2 regions of the Ruminococcus sp. J1101004sp1_RTP21198st1_B9_RTP21198_201120 genome follow, and region 1 is predicted to be linked to the other one. Evidence: riboswitches for the same ligand, from Rfam matches in the RefSeq annotation. Region 1 holds a riboswitch; the other holds the start of a gene.
What was found. Region 1 has a riboswitch for cobalamin ahead of AB5618_RS08320 (sirohydrochlorin cobaltochelatase). Riboswitches for the same ligand answer to the same signal wherever they lie in the genome.
Positions count from the first base shown of each region.

Region 2: linked by a shared signal. The riboswitch ahead of AB5618_RS16270 (hypothetical protein) and the one ahead of AB5618_RS08320 (sirohydrochlorin cobaltochelatase) in region 1 are both predicted to bind cobalamin.

Region 1 is NZ_JBCOMI010000010.1:18,521-21,639, reverse strand. It holds gene AB5618_RS08340 (heavy metal translocating P-type ATPase) at 1-398, opposite strand, end outside; gene AB5618_RS08335 (metal-sensing transcriptional repressor) at 498-881, opposite strand; partial or broken gene AB5618_RS08330 (DUF6783 domain-containing protein) at 1,043-1,153, opposite strand; partial or broken gene AB5618_RS08325 (DUF6783 domain-containing protein) at 1,130-1,231, shown strand; cobalamin riboswitch at 1,303-1,479, shown strand; gene AB5618_RS08320 (sirohydrochlorin cobaltochelatase) at 1,683-3,005, shown strand.
Region 2 is NZ_JBCOMI010000027.1:23,989-27,107, forward strand. It holds gene AB5618_RS16270 (hypothetical protein) at 1-1,364, opposite strand, end outside; cobalamin riboswitch at 1,562-1,764, opposite strand; gene AB5618_RS16275 (VanW family protein) at 1,830-3,119, opposite strand, start outside.

The sequences.
Region 1 (3,119 bases):
AGCTGTACAAGTCCCATGGCGATATGGTTGCCATCAAACCAGGCTGGCAGCGGCCATCCCCACATCATGTGTCCCATGGAAAAGTACATCAGCACCAGAAGGAAACCTACTGATGCAATGAGTCGTTTCCTGAGAAGTGGCGTTTCATGATCTTCCAGGGCTTTTTCAGCATCGGAAACGGATTCCTTCTGACCGGAAGCCCCCTTCAGGCTGCAGCCGTATCCGGCTTCTTCTACAGCTGAGACAATGGCAGAGGCTGAGGCGGTTCCTTCTACCCCCATGGAATTGGTAAGCAGGCTCACGGAGCAGGAAGTAACTCCCGGAACCTTGTTTACCGCTTTTTCTACACGGGCGCTGCAGGCTGCACAACTCATGCCGGTGACGTTGTATTGTTCCATAATAAATTCCTCCTTCGATTACAGTGTTTCGATACCGACGGACTGCTCCGCACATTCGTACCTCCGCAGGCAGGTACACATTCGGAATACGCTGATATCTCACTTCATTAGCTTCTGCAAAGTTGCAACCAGCTCATCAATGGTTTCGTCTTTACCGTCACGGATATCTCTTGCCACACAGGTTCGGATATGATTGGCGAGAAGTTCCTTATTAAATGCATTCACAGCGGCATTTACAGCTGCTGACTGAATAAGAATATCGTTGCAGTAAGCGTCATTCTCCAGCATTCCTATAATCCCCCTTATCTGGCCTTCAATACGTTTTAGACGGTTTACCAGCTTCCTGCGCTCTGCTTCGGAACGATCGGTGTGCTTGGTACAACAGCAGGAACAGACCTTCTTGGTAGTTTCCTGGCTGGAAAGAGTTGCAGGATCGGCTGCGGTGTGGCTACGGCAGGATTCGGATTTATGATCAGCTGTCATAGGCGGACTCCTTTCCTTATATACCCCTTAGGGGTATGTACTTGATGAAATCAATATATACCCTGGCGGGGTATTTGTCAATAAGTAATTCACAGAAAACCCGAGAATTGCGGCGCGAAACCATGCGAAAGCATGATTTCTGTGCATCGCGAAGCGTGTTGCTATGAACGGAGTGAATAGTAATCTGTTTGAAAAATTATTCCCGCAATCTGCACGCCCCACTTTGCGGTATTTTTTGCCCGAATTCAGTTGCCGTAGCCCGCTACGGCGCCCTCGTCCGGACGAAATCTTCTACAAATTGTGACGCACATCTTGCAGAAAGCCTTTTTCAAACATACTCTAGTTCATAAAAAATACATAAAAAGTTCATAAAAAATATATAATAATATGGTACATATTAAATATCCGAGTCGAATATGTATAATGGTTATAGCGCGAAGGTTGCATCATGAACATGATGCGCAAAAGAGAATCCGGTGAGAGTCCGGAACGATGCCGTCACTGTGTAAGGGAATTGCTTCAGAGCCCACTGGGAAACCGGGAAGGGGGAGCAGTGTTGACTGAAGTCAGGAGAACTGCCTTGGCGTGGAATCTTAGGTCTGCGGTACACAGAACCTGTATTCTCATAACGATACATGAATATTTCCTGAATGTTTTTTGGAAGAAAAGTGTGTATATGAGAATGTGTGCAGTCGCAGAAAATGCGGCTGTTTTTATGCAATGGGAGATTGGTGATAAATTTCCCATGGGATTCTTTATACGTGATTCTATCCGGAAATACAAAAAAAAGAGGAAAAAGAAATGAAAAGAAAATCTTTATTAGCAATCCTTCTTGCAGCTTCTATGGCAGCAAGCATGACAGCAGCAACAGCAACTGTTGCATTTGCAGAGACAGAGGAAGCGGCAGAGGAGACAACAGACGATGCAGAAGCAGCTGATGATGCTGAGACAACAGACGATGCTGAGGCAGCTGACGGTGCAGAAGAAGCTGATGATGCAGAGACAACAGACGATGCAGAAGCAGCTGATGACACTGCAGATGCAGATAAGGAAGCGGCTGATAAAGTAGCAGCACTTATCGATGCTATTTATGTTCAGGAGAGAACAGATGATACAGATAAGCAGTGCAAGGAAGCTAAAGAAGCATGGGATGCCCTTACAGATGCTCAGAAAGAGCTTGTAGAGGGAGAAGAGGCAAGCCCAGAGTATTTCGGACGTGATACAGGTGATGCTTCCAAGGATGATCCTCGTAATCAGGACGAGATCGGTGAGAATGAGCTTCTTGTAGTAAGCTTTGGTACATCCTTTAACGACAGCCGTGCAGAGGATATTAAGGGAATCGAGGATGCTCTTGCAGAAGCATTCCCGGATTGGTCTGTAAGAAGAGCATTTACCGCTCAGATCATTATCAACCATGTACAGGCAAGAGATGATGAGCAGATTGACAACATGCAGCAGGCACTTGACCGTGCAGTAGCAAACGGTGTTAAGAATCTTGTAGTTCAGCCTACACACCTTATGCATGGTGCTGAGTACGATGAGATGGTAGAAGCTATTGATGCTTACAAAGATAAATTTGAATCTGTAGCAATCGCTGAGCCAATGCTTGGTGAGGTTGGCGATGACGCTACCGTTATCAACGATGACAAAGCTGCTGTTGCTCAGGCAATCACAGATGAAGCTGTAAAAGAAGCTGGATATGACAACATGGAAGCAGCTGCAGAGGATGGAACTGCATTTGTATTCATGGGACATGGTACTTCCCATACAGCAAACGTTACATATGACCAGATGCAGACACAGATGGATAACCTTGGATTTACAAACGCATTCATCGGTACTGTAGAGGGTGAGCCAGAGGATACAGCTTGTGATGAAGTTATCAATAAAGTAAAAGATGCCGGATTCAAGAAAGTAATCCTTCGTCCGCTTATGGTTGTTGCTGGTGACCATGCAAACAATGATATGGCTGGTGATGATGATGACTCCTGGAAGAGCATGTTCGAGGCTTCTGGAGATTTCGATGAGATTGACTGCCAGATCGAAGGTCTTGGAAGAATTGACGCTGTTGAGCAGCTTTATGTAGCTCATACTCAGGCAGCTATTGATTCCATCACGAAATAATTATCTTGGTATAAATTGTTATTGCAACAGAACAAAAGCAGCTGCTCCTACACTGTGGGGCAGCTGTTTGAGTAATAAAACAAATACGGCACACACAAGTGCACCGTAAATAAA
Region 2 (3,119 bases), on a different contig from region 1:
TCTGGGGTGTTGGCTGCTTCCGGAGTTGTGCTTGGCATTGGAGTTTCAGTTGGAGCAGGTGTTCCGGTTGGTGCCGGAGTCTCAACCGGTGCTTCGGTAGGCGCCGGAGAAACAGTTGGTTCTGGTGTTGGAGCAGCCTCTCCATATCCTGGAACTGCCGGTACGGTAATCGTCAATATACCCTTTGCGTACCAGTTCTGGCTCTTCTTGGAATGAGGAACGACTGCTATTGTCTGAGCTTCCTTGCTTGCAGTAACTTCAAAGGTGTAGGTATAGCCTCCTGCACTGTTTTCAACTCCTTTGATGGCATTTGCTTCTTTATCGGAGTCATTGAAACTGCCAAGATAGATCATGTCATAATTCTGTTTTGCGGTAGAAAGTGTGACAATATATTTATCCTCCGAAACCTTTACAGTGGAACCGGTGATTACGAACATTGCAAATTCATCACCGTTTTCTTTTACAAGCTTGATTCCGGCATCTGTAATCTCATTCTGGGCTGGTGCCTGGGTTGGAGCTGCAGTTGGCAGTGGAGTGGCAGTTGGCTCAGGGGCTGCAGTTGGCTCTGGAGTAGCTGTTGGTTCCGGGGCTTTCATTCCTGGAACGTTCAGTTTCAAAGCCATATTTGTGTACCATTTCTGATTTTTCACAGAAAATGGTACGATGCTGAAAGTCTGGACCTGTTCACTGGCAGGAACCTCAAAAATGAAAGTATAACCATCTTCATTTTCTGTACCAACGATTGCTGCTGCATTTTTTGCTTCGTCAGGATCTTCTTTAGAACCAAGATAAAGCTTCTCATAGTTCTTTCCGTCAGTATTGAGGGTTATCTTAATTTTATCACCATTTAATTCAGCAGAAGAGCTTTTGATTTTAAGCATTTTATATGCACTGTTATCTTCCTTGTCAATGGTCATGTTGGAACCATCTGGGTTCAGATCCTCTGGCTTTGTTTCTGGTTTATCTGTCTCTTCGGTTTTGCCCTCTTCTGTTGTTTCTGGTGCAGCTGTAGGCTGTGGAGCTTCTGCTTCCTCATTTTTGCTTTCTTCAGCAGGTGATGCAGTAACCTCAGGAGTGGTCTCAGAGGCAGGTGCTTCTGTAACTGCAGGTGTCTCTTCCACAGCGGAGGCGTCCCCGGCTGCCGGAGTTGCTGTAGTTTCGGTGTTTTCTTCTTCAGTTGTTACGTTTTCCTGCACAGGAGTCTCTGCAGCAACTGCAGTCTTCTCCGCTTCTGTCTCTGGAGTTGGTGTAACAGAAATCTGTACATTTGCATCCTCATTCTCTGCCTGTGTAAGTACAGCAGGAGTGACCGTCATGGCGACGGAAAGGAACAGTGCAAGAAAGCGTTTTGAATTTCTTTTCATTTCTTTTTCCTCGATTCTTCCTATTATTTTATAATTTGAATAAATCCCAATTGCTTCTGGAGCCTGTTTGTACAATGGGCAATTCTGACAGGATTATTTCAAAAAAATGCCTGCTTCCTCTGAGAAAACAGGCACTAAAAATTCAATATATTGTATTATCAAATATATTAATGAGAATGAAGTACTTTCTTCGGAAGCTTTCATTAAACGAATTCAGCAGGTTTCCTGACTTACAGATCAACACAGAATCCATCCTTCTCAGCAATATGCCAATGGTTTCACTGGATTCTACTCCCTGTTTACAGTGACCGGATCGTTCAGGACTTTCACCTGATTCCCTCTTAGAGCGTGTTGAAAAACAATCTGTACGCTCTAGCAAACAGATATGTCTGGCACTGAAAACGGATTTATTCAATTCACCTCATTATAGCAGACCGTTATGTCGAAATCAATAGATTTATAGGGTTATTGCTTGTATTTACTGTACCCAACTTCATCCGTACGGAGAAGTGTTCCATTCTCATCGTAGACACTGCGGTAGGTTTTACAGGTGTTTGGATCGGAATGCTCTGTAGTAATTTCTACCGTATTATTGTCAGTTTTGGTTCCGTAAATGGATACCGTTACGGCTTCCTCTTTTTCATCGTAAGAGGCTTCAATTTTAATTGGATAAGCAGTATTATTCTGAAAACGGAAATCCTGACCTCCCCACACCACTGCTGCGTCCAGACCGTCCTCAACATAATCAATGCGGGCAGCGTGATTATGACGCTCAACAATGGTCAGATCAGACTGCAGGCATGCCATAAACAACGTAGTGGAAATCTGGCAGATTCCGCCTCCGATATCCTGGGCGTGTTCGCCTCCTACAATTACAGTTGCTTCCCTGTACCCCCGTTCCTCTGTACGGGGACCTAAAGTATCGTTGTAGGAAAAAATCTGCCCTGGCTGAAGCTCCACCCCATCACAGGCTTCCACGGCAAGCTTCAAATTGGCAACACGGTTTTCGGTACCGCCACCATATGTAGTATAAGTACCAAGAAGGTTCAGATAAGGAAGGGCTTCTATCTCTTCTGTAGAAACTTCGGGCAGGGTAATTTCAAGGGGAATGGTGATCTCTGCACCTTCTTTTGCTTTTTCCAGCTTCTTTGCAGCTGACTTTACATCAAATGAAATTCCGGTAACTGCCGGAATAATTTCATTATTTTTCCCCAGAGAAGCATCTGTGGCTTCTGTATGTACTTTTTCATAATAGGCTTCCAGATTCAGTTCCTCTGGCGGTGTCTTCATAGTAGGACATTCGATAACAGCTTCATAATCTTCTATGGAAATTGCTTTTAGAATCGCTTCTTTCAGTGCATCCATATCCGGACCGATTCCGGTTTTTCCCTTAGTGATAACCAGCTCTGTATCTGTAAGTTCACAGGAAGTCTGTATAGTGGTGGATCCCTTTGAAATTCCGGCATCCTCCAGAATCTTGTCCAGTTCGTCTTTATTTCGGGCTTCCGGCATAAGGGTGACTTTTTCCTTTGTCTTGCTGTTCATCAGTTCGATGCGGTCAGTTCCATGAGTAAACCAGGAACCATGCCCAAGAGCATAGGCACTTTCTACAATTGATTTTACATCAAGACCGAGAACTGGATAGATGGATACCTTAAAGTTCTTTCCGTTCAGGGTAATGGTCATCTGTGTGTCCTTATATTTTTCCTGAAAATCTTTTGAAATTGCGTCAATGGCTTCTTCTTTGCTCATTCC